DNA from 2 places in the Pseudoalteromonas distincta genome. Region 1 is predicted to be linked to the other one. Evidence: predicted binding sites of a transcription regulator. Region 1 holds the regulator's gene; the other holds the start of a gene.
What was found. Region 1 encodes NrdR, which represses ribonucleotide reductase genes. Its sites were predicted from a motif close to AAACACNANATNTNGTGTTT; they were not measured.

Region 1 (11,584 bases):
TAGTACCAATCACACCAAAGTTTGTTTTATCTAATACGTAGGTAATAAACTTACTACCTAAAAAAGCGTTATAGGCAAAAGGCGTTAAACCAGCATAATTTAATCGATATAAACCGCGTCCGGTACCAATCCAAAAGCCGCCTTTACTAGAGCGACTTATTGCAAATACCGGATTATCGCGAAGTGCTCGACCAGGGACGGTGTAAAGTGTCTTGTTTTCAAAAACAAATAAGCCGCGCCCTGTGGCTATATATAATCGCTCACCATCAAATTGTAGATCGTGTACTGATGCGTATCCATATTTACTACTTGGGACTAAATTAATAAAACTTTTATCTAAATCGAAATAACCAATGCCGCTTTTATTCGCAACCCACAGTTTACCATCGGGTGCTTGGCTAATAGCCATAACAGATTCGGTCATGTTTGAAACTGCTGAATGCCTTTCGACTCGTCCTTCATGAGCAAGCCACAAGCCTTCACTAAAGCTTGCTAACCAAACGTTATTTTTATCATCTCTAAAAATATCAGCAAACCATATACTTTGATCGAGTTGGCTAGGCTCTACCCATTGCCACTCACCGGTTTTATCTCTGAATAATAAGCGTCCATAGGTCGAAACCCACAAGCCACCATCGGTATCACTCATAAACTTATAAACGGCTGAGTTATTTGCATTAGGTAAAGGAAAAGGTCTTAGCTCGTCATCTAAATCTAAAAAGTATGCACCTAGCTCAGAAGCTATATACAGATTACCATTTAAAAATGATAAATCGTGCACTATGGTTTGCGCTAAGCGCTCTGGTAGCGATATTTTAGCGGTAAGCTCTAAACGTAGTTTAGAAAAATCTGATGAGTTTTTTGTAAGGCGTAATAAATGACGATCATTAACCAGCCAAATGCCTTCAGGAGAGAGTGCCATTTGGCTAACAGAGCCAACTATTTGTGTGATCACAGTAGCATTAACAATAGGTAGAGGACCATTTACTTCAGTGCGTAAATCAACTTGCCCCCTATCTACATAGTATAAGCCGTTGGCCGCAATCCATATGCTACCTTTAGAGTCCTCAAGAATATCTCTCACTGGACCTTTAATATTAAATTCTTGTGCTGCAAATGTGGCTGGGTTAATAACTACCAAGCCACTTTTAGTGCCTACCCATAACAAACCACTAGAATCGACTAAAAGCTTATTAACACCATTACTAGGCAAGAATGGGCTATTTTGCGTGTTGTAATTTGTAAATGTTGTACCATCAAAACGGCTTAAACCAAATTGCGTACCAAGCCACATATAGCCTTGCTGATCTTGCACAACACTTTTAAGTGATTGTGACGGTAGGCCATCTTTTATATTCCATTGCTTAACTACGTAATCAGTAATTGAAGCCCAACTTGGCGTCGCGCACAACATAAGTACACAAACCAGTAAAAATCGCATCATATTGCTGCCACCTAGTTAAACAAATCAAATATAAAAATTAAAAGGGCAGTAAACCCACTTTTATTAACGCTTGTAAACATATAAGCGAAAAAACACCCGCAAGTATATCGTCGGCCATTATACCTAAACCGCCATGTACTCGCTTGTCTAGCATACGGATTGGGCCGGGCTTTGCTATATCAAAAAAGCGAAATAACAAAAAACCTACGAGTAATGTTTGCCAGTTAAGTGCTGCGCCAATCATAGTGATGTAATAACCCGCCACTTCATCCCATACAATAGCAGGGTGATCGTGCACGCCTAAATCATCAGCCGTTTTACCGCACGCCCATATACCAAATATACTGATCACAACGGCAAATACAATTTGCAGCCATAACGGATAATACATGGTCATAAAAATGAATGGCAAGGCAGCAAACGTACCAAATGTACCGGGCGCTTTAGGGGCAAGCCCTGTCCCAAAGCCCAGACCAAAAAACTGATGTGGACGCTTTAAATTAAACTTGCGGTTATTGTTCAAACCAGCTCCTTTGCAAAGTGCTCAAAACCCTGCGGTTCAAAATCAAACTTTTCACCGTTGTGTAAAAGCTCAATTTGGCCATCGCCACTTTTAACTTGGCCAATGCATGTTGCATCTACACCATACTGGCGTAGCTTTATTTCTAACATACTTTTATTGCTATCAGGGACCGTAAAAATTAATTCGTAATCATCACCGTAACTGAGAATAAATGGCAGCTGCTGATTAAAATCAAGGCTTGCTTGCATCGCATCTGAAGTTGGAATACTTTCAATATTCACCACTGCACTTACTTGTGACATATCTAGTATATGACTTAAATCAGCGATTAAGCCGTCCGACACATCGATAGCCGATGATGCAAGGCCTCGTAATACCTGCCCTGCAGCAACACGTGGGGTTGGAAAGTCAAAGCGTTTATTTACGTACTTTAAATGCTCTGGCTCAATACTTATACCTTGTTTGCGAGACTCAATTGCAAGTCCAGCGTCACCTAGCGGACCCGTAACATAAATCCAATCACCCACTTTTGCGCCACTACGACGAAGTGCAGTACCTTCGGGTACAGTCCCTTTCGCACAAATAGTGATGGTTAATGGGCCCTGAGTTGTATCGCCACCTATAATCTGCACATTAAAATATTCAGCAATTTCATGCATGCCATCAGTAAACTCTTCAATCCACTGTGGATCAATACTTGGCAAAGTTAACGCAACTGAAACCCAAGTCGGCTCAGCGCCCATGGCCGCTAAATCACTTAAATTAACAGCAAGCGCTCTGTGACCTAATGCACGAGGGGAAATATCATCAAAAAAGTGTACGCCAGCAACAAGAGTGTCTGTTGTAACGGCAAGTTGGCAGTTTTGTGGAACGGTTACTAAAGCGCAATCATCCCCTATACCTAGGTTTACATCACGACGGGTGATACCGCGACCTTTAAAGTAGCGGTTAATTAATTCAAATTCCTTCATACACAAAAAAGCCGGCCTATGCCGGCTCCCCTCTTTAACGGTTTACTTACTTGCGTAAATGCTTAACAGCTTTATCAAGTACACCGTTTACAAATTTATGGCTGTCTTCAGCGCCAAAAATTTTGGCCAGCTCAATACCTTCGTTAATAGCAACTTTATAAGGTACGTCTTCACGGAACTTAAGCTCATAGCTGCTTAAACGTAAAATTGCACGCTCAACCATATCTAAGTCATCAAACGGACGTGTTAAATGTGGTGATACAGCTTCGTCTAGTTGCTTGTAATTTACAGCAACACCCGTCGCTAGATCTTTAAAGTATTCAACATCAATTTTAGTAACGTCTGTTTCGATCAACATTTGTTGTTCGATATCGGCAATTAAATTGCCACTTATTTGCCAAGAATAAACGGCTTGGAGTGCTAAGATACGTGCTTTACGTCTTGCTGCTGGTTTCACAAAAATTCCTTAAACTTAAATTTTATCTAACACATTAACCATTTCAAGCGCGCCTAAAGCAGCTTCGCCGCCTTTATTGCCCATTTTGGTGCCAGCACGCTCAATTGCTTGTTCAATGCTTTCTGTGGTTAATACGCCAAATGCAACCGGGATATCATACTCAAGTGATACTTGCGCAAGACCTTTGTTTGATTCGCCAGCAACTAGGTCAAAGTGTGGTGTACCACCTCTGATCACTACGCCTAATGCGATGATTGCATCATACTCTTTTTTTGCCGCAACGCGTTTAGCCGCTAAAGGTAATTCTACCGCGCCTGGCACATAAATAACGGTAATGTCGTCATCTGATACGCCACCTGTGCGTTTTAGCTCATCAACAGCACCTGCAAGGAGGCTGCTACCAATAAAGTCATTAAAACGAGAAATGACAATGGCAAATTTTTTGCCTGGAGCGTACTTATTACCTTCAATAATTTTCATTTGATAACCCTAAAAATAAGTTCAAGCGGTTGCGATTGCGCAAAAATTGCTGCGCATCATACCATAAAAATAAAATAATAGCCTAGTTTAAGCGTGATGCTTATTGTGGCTCAACGTAATCAACAACTTCTAAATGAAAGCCCGAAAGTGCATGGTACTTTTTAGGGCGACTCATTAATCGCATTTGTTTAATTCCAAGATCGGCAAGTATTTGCGAACCTACGCCAACAGTACGAGATGTACCTTTGAATTTACGTGGCGTAACGCTTTCGCCGGCATCAGCTGCTGCAAATGCTTTCACAGTTGCCTCTAGCTCTTCAGTGCTTTCTTGCTTACCTAAAATAACTAAAGCACCTTCATTTTTAGCAATGTAGGCCATTGCTTCAGAAAGACCCCAGCTACGGTCAGCACTTCTGTCTGAAAGTAGAATATCGTTAAAGGTACTTTGCAAATGTACACGTACATTTGTCGGCTCTTGATCTTTTATATCGCCTTTGAGCAATACGTAATGTAACTGGCCGTCAATTGTGTCTTTGTAAGTAACTAAATCAAATTCACCATGAACAGTTGGTAACTTACATTTTGCTACTTGCTCAATTGTTGTTTCGTTTAAGTTGCGGTATTCGATTAAATCAGCAATGGTGCCAATTTTAATATCGTGCTCTTTCGCAAAAACTTCTAAATCAGGGCGACGTGCCATAGTGCCGTCAGCATTAAGTATTTCAACAATAACAGATGATGCTTCAAGTCCAGCTAAACGCGCTAAATCACAGCCAGCTTCAGTGTGTCCTGCGCGAGTTAATACGCCACCAGGTTGCGCCATAATAGGAAAAATATGTCCAGGCTGAACAATATCACTTGGGACTGCGCCTTTAGCTATAGCCGCTTGCACTGTACGCGCTCTATCTGCTGCTGAAATACCGGTTGTAACACCTTTTGATGCTTCTATCGACATTGTAAAGTTAGTCGAAAATGCTGCACCATTGTTTTTAACCATTAACGGTAAATCAAGTTGCTCGCAACGCTCTTGCGTCATGGTTAAACAAATTAAACCACGGCCATGGGTAGCCATGAAATTAATCGCTTCTGCGCTAATATGCTCAGCAGCTATTATTAAATCGCCTTCATTTTCTCTATCTTCATCATCCATTAAAATAACCATTTTACCGGCTTTAATATCGTCGATGATTTCTTGCGCACTGTGTAAATTCATAAATTTGCTCGTGTAAGTTGTCAGTTTCGTTATTTAATAAAACCCGCTTTAGCGAGTAAGCTCATCGAAATATCAGAGCCCGTTGGTTGCTCTGCACCCTTTATAAGGCGCTCTAAATAACGTGCAATTTGATCGACTTCTAAATTAACTTGGGTACCTACTTTAAAATGAGCAATTGTGGTTTGCTCACTCGTGTGTGGGACAATTGTTAATTTGAATTTATTGCCCTCTACAGCGTTTACTGTCAGGCTTATACCATCAATACATACCGAACCTTTGTACGGAATGTATTTCATTAAATTTTCGTCTGTTGTAAGCCAATATTCTGTTGCTCTGGCGTTTGCTGTAATACTTGTAATTGTTGCGATACCATCAACATGGCCAGACACTAAATGACCGCCTAAACGAGAAACAGGTTGCATGGCTTTTTCAAGATTCACCGTTTGTCCTAAAGCATAGTGAGCAAAACCGGTCAAACTAATCGTCTCATTAGATAAATCCGCACTAAAACCATCAATATGTTTATCAACTACAGTTAAGCAAACACCATTAGTTGCAATGCTGTCACCTAACTTTACGTCTGTCATATCAAGATCAGCACTTTGGATACGAATGGCTAAGTCGCCTTGTTTTTTTTGTAATAAAGCAATTTTGCCTGTGGCTTCTATTATCCCAGTAAACATAGCACTACTCTTTTTATTAAGTGATTTTAATGAGTTTTGACGCGGTGATACGTAAATCGTCACCAATGCGCGCACATTCATTAAATGTTAAATCAACGGTGTTTTGCATACTCGTCAATTCAGGAAAATTAACTAAACTTTTTGCATCATGGCCCATTAGTTTAGGCGCTAAATAAAAAACAAACTCGTCAACTAAATTAAGCTCTGTCATTTTACCAGCAAGTGTTGCGCCAGCTTCAAGCCAAACATTATTAAACTGCAGTTGCCCAAGTTTTTCTAAAACGGCTTGTAAATCAACTTTACCGTTACTTTCACTGACTTCAATATGCTTTACAAAATGCGGCCATTGCAATGATTTATCAACCTTAGTCGTAAATATTATTACATCACTTTGGATTTCAAATAAAGCAAGGTCAGGTGTTAAACGGTTTTGAGAGTCAATTATAACACGCACGGGCTGGCGAAGCGGCAAATCAGTAGGCAGTGTGCAAGGCAGCTCACTTAGTCGCACATTAAGTTTAGCATCATCGACTAACACTGTATCGGCACCGGTTAAAATAGCGCAGCTTTTCGCTCGGTATAATTGTACGTCTTGTCGAGCAGCAGGACTTGTGATCCACTTACTTTGCCCATTTTTAAGCGCTGTTTTACCATCAATACTCGCTGCCATTTTGCAAATCACATAAGGTAAGCCTTGCTCCATACGCTTAAAAAAGCCAACGTTAAGTGCGCGAGCTTGTGATTCGAGTAACCCGTAAGCAACGTCAATACCCGCGTCGCTCAGTATTTTAAGGCCTTTGCCAGCAACTTGTGGATTTGTATCAACCATAGCAGCAATTACTTTTACCACACCGGCAGCTTTTAAGCCTTCGGCGCACGGTGGCGTACGGCCATAATGACTACACGGTTCAAGCGTTACATAAGCCGTTGCACCTTGTGCATTTTTTCCAGCGACAGCCAGTGCATTTACTTCTGCATGACCTTGACCAGCTAATTGATGGAACCCCTCACCAATTATTTGATTATTTTTAACTAAAACACAGCCAACATTAGGGTTAGGTGTGGTAGTAAACCGACCTTTTTTGGCAAGCTCTATGGCGCGTGCCATATACATTTCATCATGTTCAGTAAAAGTAATTTGGTTAAGCATTTATTATACCAATTGCGTTAAATAAGTGGTCCATTATAGCGCTAAGAAGATAGCGCAATAACAAGGCGAAAATTATGACATATAGTTGTTCTATATGAATAATTTTTAACGCAGTGAGTGCGCTATTTAATGCGATAGAATGATCATATTTTTAATAAAATTGGTATTACTCCCCTAAGCGGGCAATTTCTTCGCCAAATTCGCGTATATCTTCAAACGAGCGATAAACAGAGGCAAATCTTACATACGCTACTTTATCGAGCTTTTTGAGGGCTTCCATAATGCATTCACCAACCAAATGGCTTGAAATTTCTCGCTCACCTGTAGCACGCAACTGCGATTTTATTATATTCACTACTTCGTCTACTTGCTCTGTGCTCACTGGGCGTTTTTCGAGTGCGCGATTTAAGCCATTTAATAATTTATCTTCGTTAAATGGTTCGCGGCTGCCGTCTTGTTTAATAACACGAGGCATAACCAGTTCAGCGCCTTCAAATGTAGTAAAGCGCTCATGGCAGTCGTTGCACTCACGGCGCCTGCGAACTTGATGGCCTCCACCAACAAGGCGTGAGTCAATAACTTTAGTATCTTTTGCGGTACAAAATGGACAATGCATAGCTCGGTACTTCCGTTTTAAAACAAAAAAGGCCGCTATTTAGCGGCCTTTAATCTTAGCAAAAAAATAGGGTCTGTTGACCTTTCAGGATTAAATTTGTTCTATCTAGGGGCGATTTAATCGCGGCGCGAGGTTTGTAACCTAGTGGGCTAAGTAAAAACCGAGCAAAGCTTCCGCGTCCTGCTCACGCCCCTTACCTACATCCATGTAAGCAACAAAGAGTAAATAGCCCCTAGGACGAACCCGAGGGCAGTGCATGTTTGCCATTTATGCTGCGTTATCGCCTATTTGTGTGGAGTAACCACACTACATAGACTCTGCCTTGCCTAAAAACCAAACATACTACTGCAAATTAAACCTCGAAAGATAAACAGGCCCCTATCCTATGTGATCTAAATTACTGCTGCTTATGCAATTAAGCGTAAACAGGTAATTTTGCACAAATTGCTTTAACTTTTTCTTTAACTTGCGCCTGTACAGATTCATCAGTGATGTTATCTAGTACGTCACAAATCCAGCCAGCAAGCTCTTTTGATTCTTCTTCTTTGAAACCACGACGAGTGATTGCAGGAGAACCAATACGCAAACCAGATGTTACAAACGGAGAACGTGGATCGTTTGGCACTGAGTTTTTGTTAACTGTGATGTTAGCGTTACCAAGGGCTGCATCTGCATCTTTACCAGTAATATCTTTATCGATTAAATCGAGTAGGAATAAGTGGTTTTCAGTTTTGTCAGATACGATTTTGTAGCCGCGCTCTTGCATTACAGCAACCATTGCTTTTGCGTTTTTAACAACTTGTGTTTGGTATACTTTAAATTCTGGTTGAAGCGCTTCTTTAAATGCCACTGCTTTTGCTGCAATAACATGACATAAAGGACCACCTTGGCCACCAGGGAAAACTGCGCTGTTAAGCTTTTTATAGATTGCTTCGTCGCCACATGCAGAGATAATTAAACCACCACGAGGACCAGCAAGTGTTTTATGCGTAGTTGTAGTTACAACATGTGCATGAGGAACTGGGCTTGGGTAAACGCCTGCCGCAATTAAACCTGCAACGTGAGCCATATCAACAAACAGGTAAGCACCTACTTTGTCAGCAATTTCACGGAATTTAGCCCAATCAACAATACCTGAGTACGCTGAGAAACCACCAATAATCATTTTTGGTTTATGCTCAAGTGCTAGTGCTTCAACCTGTGCGTAATCAATTTCGCCCGTTGTTTCATCTAGTCCGTATTGAATTGCATTGTAAAGCTTACCAGAGAAGCTTACGTGTGATCCGTGAGTTAAGTGACCACCATGAGCTAAGCTCATACCAAGTACAGTGTCGCCTGCTTCTAATAGCGCTAGAAAAACAGCAGCATTAGCTTGCGAACCAGCATGTGGTTGTACGTTTGCGTAGTCAGAACCAAATAACTCGTTAGCACGGTCAATTGCTAATTGCTCAACAACATCAACGTGCTCACAACCGCCATAATAACGTTTGCCAGGGTAACCTTCTGCGTATTTATTTGTAAGCTGTGAACCCTGCGCTTCTAGTACGCGTGGGCTACAGTAGTTTTCTGAAGCGATTAGTTCAATGTGCTCTTCTTGGCGAGCAGTTTCTTTGTTTATCGCGTCAAATAACTCTGGATCAAAATCCGAAATATTCATGCTACGTTCTAACATTGGGGTCTCCTAGGGCAACGTGTATGGTGTTTTTTAGAGGCTTTATTGTACGCTTTAAACGACTCTTTGCCTACGCTCTTAAGTTGAGGATATTTAAACAGGGATTGAAACTATTTCACAGACTTTTTAAGATGATATTTTCTTATAAAACCATAACGATTTTAAATGAATGCTATTTCCTACATTTAATTAGTAAATACAACTCACTAGATTTAATAGCCTAAAGTTATAAAAAAAGGCGGCTTAACCGCCTTTTTGAATTAATTAACTTAGCCAAGTTTAGCAAGTATTTCTGTACGTAATGCGTCGTAATCGGCCTTTATATCGCTTGCTAGGCATGGTTTTGCTAGTGCGTCGCTAAGTGGTTTTGGCATACCTAATTCAATATTTAAAATACCCTCTACGCTTTCTTTAAACTTAGCAGGATGAGCTGTGGCTAAAAAGATACCCGCTGCACCAGGCGCTCGATTTTCAACAAGACCTTGGTACGCAATAGCAGTGTGAGGCTCTGCAACATAACCCGTTTGTTGAATTTTTTTCATCACCGATTGTGTGTCTTCTTCGTTTACGCTAGTTGAATAAAAGTTATCGTAGCTAAACCAGTTATAATCTAACATTGTTTGCACACGCGGCCAGTTGTTTGGCTTACTTACATCCATTGCATTTGAAAGCGACTCAAGTGTTGCGTTTGGCGTCCAGGTTTTATCAAGCATAAAGCGCGGCACAGTATCATTTTGGTTGGTTGTTGCACTTAATTTACCTACAGGTAAGCCAATAACCGCACCAATCATTGCAGCACATACATTACCAAAGTTGCCACTTGGCACTGATATATGCGCTGTTGCGCGTTTTTCTTTTGGTAGTTGTGCAATGGCCTCAAAGTAATAACAAACCTGAGCAACTAAACGGCTAATATTAATTGAATTAGCAGAATTAAGCCCAAGTGTTGATTTAACTTCTTCATCTAAAAAGGCATTTTTAACCAACTCTTGGCAATCATCAAAACTGCCATCAACTGCGTAACAATGAATATTGTTACCTAACGTAGTAAATAGCTTTTGCTGAGCAAGTGAAATTTTGCCTTTAGGATATAAGATGACAACATCGATATTCGGCTTGTTATAAAAAGCATGTGCAACGGCTGCACCAGTATCGCCCGATGTTGCGGTTAAAATAGTTACTTTTTCATCTTTATTAAATTGCGCTAAACACTCAGCCATAAAGCGACCACCAAAGTCTTTAAACGCAAGCGTAGGACCATGAAACAACTCTAAGCAGTATGTATTCTCTTCAACTTCCACCAGCTTAACTGGAAAGTTAAATGCATTTTCAACCATTTGTGCCACAGTGTCGCTTGGCAGCTCATCACCAATTAGGTGAGATAATATTTTGCCACTGCGTGTAACAAAGTCCATATCAAGTAAAGCATCAACATCGGACAGTGGGGCAAGGGATTCAGGGAAAAACACACCTTGATTACGACCCAAACCTGTTTTTACGGCTTCAACGAACGACACTTTTTGTGAGCTATCTTTTAAATTATGTAATTGCATGACTACCTATCCTATAAAACTGTTAATTGACGCGTGCCGTCGTTATCTAATTTACAAATGTGACAAAAGCCTTGCTCGTTAATGTAATTTGCCTCTAACCACTGCGCGCATTGCTGTGCAGCTTCAAGTGTTTTACATACACTAAACAAGGTGGGTCCTGCGCCCGAAATACTCACTATTTCAGCACCCAGCGCTGGTAAGTTTGCTTTGGCTTCACTAAAACCTTCAATAAGCGGTGCGCGGTAAGGTTCTGCTATTTCATCTTTCATTATGCTTAGCGCATCGTCAAAACGATTCGTTAACAGTAAGCTACTAAATGCCGACAAACGCTGTGCAAACTCAACACTTGCGTGCATGCTCAACTCTTTTGGTAAAACCGAGCGCGCTTTTGCAGTGTTGAGTGAAAAACCAGGGAACGCAGCAACGTAGTACCAATTTTCATCAACAGGCAGTGCAATCGATTTATCAGGGATTAAATCACCTGTTAATTGCAAACCACCTAGATAGCATGGCGTGATGTTGTCGTAATGACGACCACCGCTCACTACAGCTTCAAAGTCAGCCATAAGCTCAATAAGCTCAACCTGACTTAAGTTAGTTTGTGCAAACTTATCAAGGGCAGCAAAGGTAGCCACGACCGAGCATGCACTAGAACCAAGTCCAGATCCAATTGGTAAATTCTTTTTAAGCTCGAGCTTTACGCTTGGCATATCAGGCGCAACATGCGCTCTAAAATGTACTAAACACTGGTACGCTAAGTTTTCATTCGCATCACTTGGTAACTTGTGAGCGTAGTCGCCAGTACAAATAAATTCGTCACTT
Region 2 (11,584 bases), 1.3 Mb from region 1:
AAGTCATAAAGTAGCTGCGCTTTAGCAATATTTTGAACTTCCATCGCTTTTACGCCACCATTACTTTCAAGCCATTGAAATACTTCAGCAGCTAAATACCAAGCAAATGTAGGAGGCGTGTTAAACATGCTGCCTTGTTTTGCTTCTAATGCGTAATCTAAAATGCCTGGCTTAGGTAAGCCTTCACGCTCAAGTAATGTTTTACGAACAATAACGATTGATATGCCCGACGGGCCGATATTTTTTTGCGCACCAGCGTAAATTAAATCAAATTTATTAACGTCTATTTCGCGTGATAAAATAGTTGACGACATATCAGCAACGATCGGTGCAGTTGGGTGGCTTGGTACATCAAAAATTTCTAAGCCGTCAACCGTTTCGTTAGGGCAATAGTGAATGTAAGATGCATCTTCTGGTAACACCCAATCAGCAACCTGTTTAATAGAAAACTCGCCATTGTCATCATTACGCACATCAATAGAGGTTGCTTGAGTAAACTTGTTGGCCTCGTCTGTTGCACTTTTTGACCACACGCCGTTTTCGCAATAAACCGCAACTTTGCCTTCTTGGTGTAAATTTAATGGCACAGCACTAAACTGACCACGACCACCGCCATGCATAAACAGCACTTCAAATTCATCACTGATATTCATTAGACGACGAAGGCTGGCTTCACATTTAGCTGTAAGGGCTAAAAACTCTTTGCTACGATGGCTTATTTCCATCACAGACACACCTAAATCTTGCCAATCTAGAAACTCTTTTTGTGCTTTTTTCATAACCGCTTGCGGAAGCATAGCTGGCCCCGCACAAAAATTATATTTACTCATTACCTTTGCCTCATTCCAGTAATTTAACTACTAAGCATGAACGCTCAATACCCACCCACTAAACCTTTGAGTTTTAGTGAATGAATATAACTTCACACCCTATTAATTTTTTTCAACAACATTAAAAAAAGCGGCCAAGGCCGCTTTTTCAATATCAATTATTCTGAAGGAGGATTATCATCCGCTACTTCATCAATAACCGTATCTACAGTTTCAACGTCTTCAATATCAATCAAGTCACTTTCTGTAACTTCAATCTCTTCTATACGTTGTAAACCAACTACTTGCTCTTCGTCAATAGTTCTGATCAAAATAACACCTTGGGTGTTACGTCCAACCGTAGAAACTTCATTAACGCGAGTACGTACTAAGGTACCACGATTTGAAATAATCATGATTTCGTCGTTATCATCAACTTGTACAGCACCAACAACAGCACCGTTACGCTCACTCACCTTGATAGATACAACACCCTGTGTTGCACGGCTCTTAGATGGGTAATCTTCTAGTTGTGTACGCTTACCGTAACCATTTTCAGTTACCGTTAAAATAGCACCGTCAGTTTTTGGTACAATTAACGATACTACGCGTTGATCATCGGCCATTTTAATACCACGAACACCTGTAGCAGTACGACCCATTGGGCGAACACCTTTGAAACGAATCTCAGGGTTACCTTCTTCGTCTAATACTGGGTTACCGTTTTCATCAACAACTGTTGTTTCTTCAGCTTCTTTAAAGCGTACAACTTTACCTGCATCAGTGAACAACATAATTTCGTTGCTACCATCGGTAATATCAACCCCAATCAGGCTATCGCCATCATTCAAGTTAACAGCAATAATACCGCTTGCACGTTGACGGCTGTAAGCCGTTAATGGTGTTTTCTTAACTGTACCAAACGCTGTTGCCATAAAGATGTATTTATCTTCTGCGTACTCGCGTACTGGCAATATAGCAGTAATACGTTCATCAGCTTCAAGTGGTAACAAGTTAACAATTGGCTTACCGCGCGCTGCACGACTCGCTAGTGGTAACTGATACACTTTAAGCCAATATAAACGACCGGCCGTAGAGAAACACAATATAGTATCGTGTGTATTTGCAACTAATAGACGCTCAATGAAATCTTCGTCTTTCATCTTCGTTGCTGACTTACCTTTACCACCACGACGCTGTGCTTCGTAATCAGACAATGCTTGATACTTCACATACCCTTCGTGAGAAAGCGTTACGACTACGTTTTCTTCAGTAATTAAGTCTTCAAGGCTGATATCGTGAGCAGCGGCATTAATTTCAGTGCGACGCTCATCACCATATTGCTCTTTAATTTCAACTAGCTCGTCACGTATAACTTCCATTAAACGCTCAGGAGTTGCCAAAATATAAAGTAGTTCAGCAATTAGTTCTAATAACGCTTGGTATTCGGTTAAGATTTTTTCGTGTTCAAGACCTGTTAGCTTATGTAAACGCAAATCAAGAATTGCTTGAGCTTGTTGCTCAGAGATATAATATTGACCATCGCGAATACCAAGTTCGCTTGCTAACCAATCTGGACGAGCAACATTGTCTTCACCTGCTTTTTCAAGCATACCTTGTACATTACCTAATTCCCACGGACGCGCTGTTAAAGCAATTTTAGCTTCAGCAGGTGTAGGGGATTTACGAATAAGTTCGATAATTGGGTCAATGTTCGCAAGCGCAATCGCTAAGCCTTCAAGCGTGTGTGCACGGTCACGGGCTTTACGTAAATCAAATACTGTACGACGAGTTACTACTTCACGACGGTGAATAATAAACTCTTCTAACATTTCTTTTAAATTGAAACATTTAGGTTGGTTATTAATTAGCGCAACCATATTCATACCAAACACAGTTTGTAACTGAGTTTGTGAATACAAGTTGTTTAAAATAACTTCGCCTACGTCACCACGTTTAATTTCAATAACGATACGCATACCGTCTTTATCTGATTCATCACGTAGAGCACTAATACCTTCAATTTTCTTATCTTTAACCAGCTCAGCAATTTTTTCAATTAAACGAGCTTTATTAACTTGATAAGGAATTTCGTGAACGATAATTGTTTCACGGCCTGTTTTTTCATCGGTTTCGATGTCGGCGCGTGCACGCATGTACACTTTACCACGGCCAGTTAAGTAGGCTTGTTCAATACCCTTCTTACCGTTGATAATTGCAGCCGTTGGGAAATCAGGACCAGGGATATAATCCATTAACTCTAAAATAGTTAAATCTGGATTTTGAATAAGTGCCAAACAACCATTTACAACTTCAGTTAAGTTATGTGGTGGTATATTTGTAGCCATACCTACTGCAATACCTGACGAACCATTCACTAATAAATTAGGAACTTTCGTTGGTAAAACATCAGGGATGAACTCAGTGCCATCGTAGTTAGGAACGAAATCAACCGTTTCTTTTTCAAGATCGGCTAATAACTCATGCGACATTTTAGCCATACGTACTTCTGTATAACGCATTGCCGCTGCTGAATCACCATCAACCGAACCGAAGTTACCTTGGCCATCTACTAGCATATAACGCAGTGAGAATGGCTGAGCCATACGAACTATCGTGTCATAAACTGCACTGTCGCCGTGTGGGTGGTATTTACCGATTACGTCACCGACCACACGGGCCGATTTTTTGTAAGGCTTGTTCCAGTCATTACTAAGCTCGTTCATTGCAAACAAAACGCGGCGATGAACAGGTTTTAAGCCGTCACGTACGTCTGGTAATGCACGTCCTACAATTACGCTCATTGCGTAATCTAAGTAGGAGTTTTTTAACTCGTCTTCAATATTGACTGGCAGAATTTCATTGGCGAGATCAGTCATTTGATATCACATTCCTTCAGTATCAGCTCTCAACAACCCGGTATTGGGTATTAAGAGTATTGTTATTATTTCTAACAGCCATGCTATCACAATTAATTTTAATTTACAGGCGCAAAACTTTGCGATTTATCAATTTAGCCCTATATAATGGCCTCAGATTGACGAGGAAGTATTTTATGACCGAACATCAAAATGTAGATCACGCAGAAATAGCAAAATTTGAAGCCATCGCCGAGCGTTGGTGGGACCTAGACGGAGAATTCAAACCTCTTCACGAAATTAACCCGTTACGTTTAGACTTTATAGCAAACAAAACGCAAGGCTTATTCGATAAAGAAACACTCGATGTTGGCTGTGGTGGCGGTATTTTAAGCCAAAGCATGGCGCGCATGGGCGCAAAAGTAACTGGCATCGACATGGGGCAAGAGCCTTTAACTGTTGCTAAGTTGCACAGTTTAGAAACTGGCGTAAATGTAGATTACATAAAAGTGCCAGCAGAAGAGTTTGCATCGCAACACCCAGAGCGCTTTGATGTAATAACCTGTATGGAAATGCTTGAGCACGTTCCCGACCCAGCATCTATCATTCATGCCGTAGCTGCACTTGCCAAACCAGGCGCAGACGTGTTTTTTTCAACCCTAAACAAAACACCTAAGGCATATTTATACGCCATTGTTGGCGCTGAAAAGCTATTAAAAATGGTCCCTGAAGGTACACACGACCATAAAAAGTTTATAAAACCTGCGCAGCTTATTACATGGGCAGAGCAAGCGGGTTTAAAAGTTCGTGCAAGTACAGGCCTTTCTTATAATCCACTATCAAAGCAATATACGCTCAATAGTGACGTTAGCGTAAATTACATACTGTACTTTGAGAAGTTAGCTTAATGGCTAACTCTCAAGCCCCCCTCCCCCTTATTGAGTACGATGCATTTTTATTTGATCTAGACGGCACTCTACTCGACACCGCTGATGATTTAGGTGCGGCTTTAAATGCAGTTCTCATTAATAATAAAATAGAGCCTGTTAGTAGTGATGTATACCGCCCTGCGGCATCTAACGGCGCAGGCGCATTATTAGAGGCTGGTTTTAAAGAGTTATGGGACACACAACCTCAAAGCGAACTTATTAAGCAATTAGTCGACGAATACGCTGCAAACATAGCAAATCACACGCATTGCTTCAGCGGTGTTGAATCGTTGCTTATTGCCCTTGATCAGAAAAAGATCAAATGGGGGATCATGACTAACAAACCAGGGTTTTTAACTGATCCTTTAGTGGCAGCAATTCCCGCATTGAAAAATGCTAGTGTAGTAATAAGTGGCGACACCTTAGCTGAAGCTAAGCCATCCCCTTTACCGCTGCTATACTGTGCAAAGCTTATGGGAGTGCAACCAAAACGCTGTTTGTACATTGGTGATGCACAGCGAGACATACAAGCAGGCAAAGCCGCAGGTATGCGCACAGCAACGGCACTTTGGGGCTACATACCAAGTATTGATGAAGCCAACAGCTGGAATGCTGATTTTAACTGGCAAAGCCCAATTGATGGTTTTAACCATATATAGTGCCATGTTAATTAATAAACACTATATATTGTGATTGTGTTAGTTTTTACGCAAAGCTTGCTGATAAAAAAAGCAGTCAAAATTTATTTTTAAAATGCGTAAATTTAGCAGATCATTAGTTGATTTTTGCATATTTCAACTTAAATGATTGTTCGAAGGTGAGTGTCTACTAACACAAATACGTTATCCCGAAGTTATCCACAAATAGGGGCAATTATGTCCCTTGCAAAACAACTCAGACCACACTATCTTGTGATCTCTAAATTGAACAACACCAGATATTGTGGCCAAATGTTATTCAATTAAATTCGCAAATATGGCGAAACTTATAATAAATGAGTATATACCTTGCCCCGGCGAGGTATAAAGCATTGGTCAAAATACATAATTCCCAAGGAATACAGGCAAATGAACCAACAGTTATCTGTAAGCAAACGTGACGGGCGTAAAGAGCCTCTTGATCTGGATAAGATCCATCGCGTTATTGAGTGGGCCGCCGAAGGTTTAAACAACGTTTCGGTTTCGCAAGTTGAATTAAAGTCGCACATTCAGTTTTACGACGGTATTCGTACTAAAGACATTCACGAAACCATCATTAAAGCAGCAGCGGATCAGATTTCAAAAGAATCGCCTGATTACCAATACTTAGCTGCACGTTTAGCTGTATTCCATTTACGTAAAAAAGCGTACGGTCAATTTGAGCCACCACGTTTATTTGACCACGTAACAAAAATGGTTGGCGATAAACGCTACGATGCTCATTTACTAGTAGATTACACAGAGCAAGAGTTAGATGAGCTTGATGCATACCTTGACCATTCTCGCGATCTTAACTTTAGCTACGCTGCTGTAAAGCAACTTGAAGGTAAGTACCTCGTTCAAAACCGTGTATCGGGTGAAATATACGAAAGTGCACAGTTTTTATATATTTTAGTTGCGGCAAGCTTATTTTCAGATTACCCACGTGAAACACGTACTGATTACATTAAACGTTTTTACGATGCAGTATCTTTATTTAAAATATCTCTACCAACGCCAATTATGTCGGGTGTACGTACGCCTACTCGCCAATTTAGCTCGTGTGTATTAATTGAATGTGGCGACAGCCTTGATTCAATCAATGCAACGTCGTCAGCTATTGTTAAATACGTTTCACAACGTGCGGGAATTGGTATTAATGCAGGTAGAATACGTGCGCTAGGTAGCCACATTCGTAACGGCGAAGCGTATCACACAGGGTGTATCCCTTTTTATAAGCACTTTCAAACAGCGGTTAAAAGCTGTTCACAAGGTGGTGTACGTGGCGGCGCAGCAACATTATTCTACCCGCTTTGGCATTTAGAAGTAGAGAACCTACTTGTACTTAAAAATAACCGTGGTGTAGATGACAACCGCGTTCGTCACCTAGATTACGGCGTACAGTTTAATAAACTAATGTACTCTCGTTTAATTAAAGATGACTACATTACATTATTTAGCCCATCAGATGTGCCTGGCCTTTATGATGCATTTTTTGAAGACCAAGCTGAGTTTGACGCACTTTACGTTAAATACGAACAAGACGAGTCTATTCGTAAAAAACGCATTAAAGCCATTGAGCTTTTCTCAATGTTTGCGCAAGAGCGTGCAAGTACTGGTCGTATTTATTTACAAAATGTGGATCACTGTAATACACACAGCCCATTTATTTCTAAAGTTGCGCCAATTCGCCAATCTAACTTATGTTTAGAAATTGCATTGCCAACTAAGCCACTTAATAACGTGAATGACGAAGAAGGCGAAATTGCCCTTTGTACACTTTCTGCGTTTAACCTAGGTGCAATAGAGTCACTTGATGAGCTTGAAGAGCTAGCTGAACTTGCAGTACGCGCACTTGATAACTTACTTGATTTCCAAGACTACCCTGTACCGGCTGCTAAAAATGCAACTATGGGTCGTCGTACACTAGGAATAGGCGTAATTAACTACGCATACTACCTAGCTAAAAACGGTAAGCGTTATTCTGATGGCAGTGCTAATGCATTAACACATAAAACCTTTGAAGCTATTCAATATTACTTAATGAAAGCATCAAACGAGCTTGCTAAAGAGCGTGGCGCGTGTCCTAAGTTTAACGAAACAACGTATTCACAAGGTATTATGCCAACAGATACGTACAAACGTGATTTAGATAAAATTTGTGATGAACCACTTCATCTTGATTGGGATACACTACGTGCAAGTATTAAAGAGCACGGTATGCGTAACTCAACACTAAGTGCGTTAATGCCATCAGAAACATCGTCGCAAATCTCTAACGCAACTAACGGTATTGAGCCACCACGTGGACATATTAGCGTTAAAGCAAGTAAAGACGGTATTTTAAAACAAGTTGTTCCTGAGTATGAGCGTTTAAAAGATCAGTACGAGCTACTATGGGACATTCCATCAAACGATGGTTACTTGCAGCTTGTTGGCATAATGCAAAAATTTGTTGACCAAACAATTTCTGCAAATACAAATTATGATCCAAACAAGTTCGAAGGCGGTAAAGTACCTATGCAAGTCTTATTAAAAGACTTACTAAGCGCGTACAAACTAGGTGTTAAAACCTTGTATTACCACAATACTCGCGATGGCGCCTCAGATTCACAAGAAGATGCTCCAGAAGTGGAAGATGACGATTGTGAAGGCGGCGCGTGTAAAATATAACTGCTGATTTTTATTTTAAGCGGGCATTTAGCCCGCTTTTTCTGATAGTTTTTTGAGTGATAAACATGTCTTATACTACTTTTAGCCGAAACCATAATAACCAAATGCAAGAGCCAATGTTTTTTGGCCAAACTGTAAACGTATCTCGTTACGACCAACAAAAATACCCAATTTTTGAAAAGTTAATTGAAAAGCAACTGTCTTTCTTTTGGCGTCCTGAGGAAGTAGATGTAAGTAAAGACCGTTTAGACTTTCAAGCATTACCAGATCACGAAAAGCATATATTTTTAAGCAACTTAAAATACCAAACACTGCTTGATAGTGTACAAGGTCGTTCGCCAAACGTGGCTCTACTTCCAATTGTATCGCTACCAGAGCTTGAAACATGGATAGAAACATGGGCGTTCAGTGAAACAATTCACAGCCGCTCATACACGCATATTATCCGTAACGTAACACAAGCACCTGAGCTTATTTTTGATGACATTGTTAGCAACGATAAAATTAGCGAACGTGCTGATGCCGTAACTAAATACTACGATGACTTAATTAACTCTGTATCGCTTTACAACTTATACGGTGAAGGCAAACACGAGATTAACGGTAAAACAGTTATCATTAATTTATTTGAGCTTAAAAAGAAACTTTACCTGGCTATGATGTCGGTAAATATTCTTGAAGCGATTCGCTTTTACGTAAGCTTTGCATGTTCGTTTGCATTTGCTGAGCGCGAGCTAATGGAAGGTAACGCTAAAATCATCAAGCTAATTGCACGCGATGAAGCACTTCACCTTTCTGGTACTCAGCATATTTTAAACATCATGCAAGACGGTAAGGACGACCCAGAAATGGCGATTGTTGCTGCCCAGTGCCGCGACGAAGCAATTAAAATGTTTGTTGATGCTGCAGAGCAAGAAAAAGAGTGGGCCGAATACTTATTTAAAGATGGTTCGATGATTGGCTTAAATAAACATATTTTATGTCAGTACGTTGAATACATTACCAATGCACGTATGACTGCGATTGGTTTGCCAGCACAGTTTGAAAACAACAGTAACCCTATCCCGTGGATAAACTCGTGGTTAGTGTCTGATAACGTGCAAGTAGCACCACAAGAAGCAGAAATAAGCTCATACCTTGTTGGTCAAATTGACTCTCAAGTTGATGCATCAGAATTTGGTGATTTTGATTTATAATGAGTGACAAGTCTACTGCAAGCATAACGCTTGCAGAAAACAGCCAGTGTATAGAATTTATCGCTGGCTGCCCTTCTCTTCTACACTGCTTAGAATCCATGAAAATAGACGTCGCATTCCAATGCCGTGAAGGTTATTGCGGCGCTTGTAGAGCAACTTTAGTGTCAGGCAGTGTTGAGTATAACGAAGAGCCACTTGCGTTTGTACGCGAAGGCGAAATACTGTTGTGCTGCTGTAAACCCAATGGCAATGTAAGTATTGATCTGAAATAAAAATCAATACTTACATCTATCGTTTATTAAACTTATCAATAGTGTGGAACGAACCGGTAATGTCCGGTAATTTTATAATCAAAAAGCATATCGCTTTTTTGCGGACCACGCCCTATATTATGCACAATAAGTGGGTTACCCGTATCTTGAGATAACTCATTAATCACCATACCTATATGAGGTAAATTACCTGGTAACATCCACGTTATTATATCGCCGGTTTTATAATCACTCACTTTGTTGGATTTACTCAATACGTTTGCATGGCGCTCAAAGTAAGCTTGTAAATTTGGAACACGTCGGTGATCTATATTTTTATCAGGCTTAGTTAAGCCCCAAATACGTTTAGATGGATACAGCGCAAAGTTTTTTTGCATGTCTTCATACACGAGTTTCTGTAAATCAACACCTAACTTTCTATAACTTCTAATTATTACATCGGTGCACACACCTATATTTTTAGGTACATCCCCACCAGGGTAGCCAATAGAGCGATAAGCGCCGTCGTAAGTCACATCATGAGTTGTACGCTCAAGCAGAGCTGAAACAATATCTTCTTCAAACGATGCTGCATTACTATTTATACACGCTAAAGTAAGTAAACACCCAATAATTCTGTACATATAAACTCCTTTAAACCTAAAATTGAGTTACAGCGTTTGGGCTACGTGCCTAAGAACGTCTATTTTATTGCCTTTACTTGCAAATTGCGTATCCAGCGCATATGCCATTTTTTCAAGCGGAGCGTCGTTGTATCCTACATGTTGGATTTCGCTAATGTAACGCATCATAAACGCGTCTGGACCAAGTTTAAGCCACTGCGCTACATGCACAAGCTCATGAAAATGAACCCTCAAATCTTTTGCAACCTCAGGAAGTAGATAATAGGTATTTTTATACGTTATACCCGCCGCGTCCATATCGACAAAATCACCTAGGCCCATTTCTCGCAGACCCGCAAAGTCTGGCTTTGGTATTTGGTCTACAACAACGTAATACGCGTTTTTTAAAAAACTCGGCAGGATAAAACCCATAAAATTCATTACTGAATTTATCACAACTCACTTTTTGACTGCTGTATTTTAAATTTGTAGCGTCAATCCAATTTTCTATTTGTTCTAGCACAGCTCCTCTCCTAAAGTACAAATGCAACACACCAAGTGTAAACCTTAATCTAATATTGTAGTAAATTTTTTAACCAGCACTTTTAGTATTAACACCTCGCAACTAGCGAAGAAAATAGAACGCATAGAATATCTAAACAAAAAGCTCTAAATCAAAATTATCATATAAGCATAACCGGTCTATAAACAGTAAAACCCTTTTTTATACTTTTTAAAGTGTTATTATTTGTAACTAAAATAGTAACACTTAAAATCATGTATAATTTTACTAATATACTCTTTCGTATGAAAATAATGCGTTTCAGTCCCATTGTCTTACTGGTCATATTAAGTAATACAGCAAATGCTGAAAATATAAAACCGTTCACATCAGATGGCTGTAGTGCTTTTCCGGACGGCACGACAAAAGATAAAAAGTTGTGGCTTGCATGTTGTAAAGCGCACGACTACGCCTACTGGCAAGGTGGCACTTATTGGCAACGTTTAGAAGCAGATAAAGCCTTGCAATAGTGTGTTATTGAAGCCGGCGAAACGAGTATAGCGAACCTTATGCTTGCTGGAGTTCGATTTAGCGGCAGCCCTTATATACCATCGACTTTCAGATGGGGCTTTGGTTGGCCGTACCCTAGGTTATATCAAGCATTAACAGCTGATGAAATTAAGCAAATTGCTGCTTTAAAAACGGTATTAACTCAAACCAATTAACACATTGTGAAAAACTGGGTTATGCAAATAATATCAAAAGGAATTGAATCACTATGCTTATACTGTTAAGTGTCATTTTAACTTTGTTTCCAACGGTAATATCTTATTTTGTTTCACGTAATTACGCTAAAAAGGCTAAAGCGACTAATAAAGGTGCTTACATCAGAGCAGTGATTTGGCCTAGTGTTTTCTCGTGGACACTATTTGCTGCTGTTGGGCACGGTGCAATAATCTTCCCCTTACCTTCAACGTTTGCGGTAGTGTTATATGCGTTTCTATATGACGAACGTGGTATCTATTTCCATCCTCACATATTTTTAAGCCCAACGATTCCAATAGCC

Region 2: nrdA (class 1a ribonucleoside-diphosphate reductase subunit alpha) is a predicted target of NrdR. The motif match lies at 5,525-5,544, and genes of this name have one in related genera.

The regions. Positions count from the first base shown of each region.
Region 1 is NZ_CP040558.1:2,666,618-2,678,201, forward strand. Features, by position in the region: gene FFU37_RS11870 (ligand-binding sensor domain-containing diguanylate cyclase) at 1-1,444, opposite strand, end outside; gene FFU37_RS11875 (phosphatidylglycerophosphatase A family protein) at 1,482-1,967, opposite strand; gene thiL (thiamine-phosphate kinase) at 1,964-2,938, opposite strand; gene nusB (transcription antitermination factor NusB) at 2,985-3,395, opposite strand; gene ribH (6,7-dimethyl-8-ribityllumazine synthase) at 3,411-3,875, opposite strand; gene ribBA (bifunctional 3,4-dihydroxy-2-butanone-4-phosphate synthase/GTP cyclohydrolase II) at 3,976-5,088, opposite strand; gene FFU37_RS11900 (riboflavin synthase) at 5,118-5,771, opposite strand; gene ribD (bifunctional diaminohydroxyphosphoribosylaminopyrimidine deaminase/5-amino-6-(5-phosphoribosylamino)uracil reductase RibD) at 5,788-6,921, opposite strand; gene nrdR (transcriptional regulator NrdR) at 7,088-7,537, opposite strand; gene glyA (serine hydroxymethyltransferase) at 7,953-9,209, opposite strand; gene thrC (threonine synthase) at 9,479-10,762, opposite strand; gene thrB (homoserine kinase) at 10,774-11,584, opposite strand, start outside.
Region 2 is NZ_CP040558.1:1,416,189-1,427,772, reverse strand. Features, by position in the region: gene serC (3-phosphoserine/phosphohydroxythreonine transaminase) at 1-830, opposite strand, end outside; gene gyrA (DNA topoisomerase (ATP-hydrolyzing) subunit A) at 989-3,688, opposite strand; gene ubiG (bifunctional 2-polyprenyl-6-hydroxyphenol methylase/3-demethylubiquinol 3-O-methyltransferase UbiG) at 3,865-4,575, shown strand; gene FFU37_RS06290 (HAD family hydrolase) at 4,575-5,255, shown strand; gene nrdA (class 1a ribonucleoside-diphosphate reductase subunit alpha) at 5,664-7,946, shown strand; gene nrdB (class Ia ribonucleoside-diphosphate reductase subunit beta) at 8,012-9,142, shown strand; gene yfaE (class I ribonucleotide reductase maintenance protein YfaE) at 9,142-9,414, shown strand; gene FFU37_RS06270 (DUF1287 domain-containing protein) at 9,450-10,037, opposite strand; partial or broken gene FFU37_RS06265 (hypothetical protein) at 10,065-10,539, opposite strand; gene FFU37_RS20370 (hypothetical protein) at 10,833-11,048, shown strand; gene FFU37_RS06255 (hypothetical protein) at 11,297-11,584, shown strand, end outside.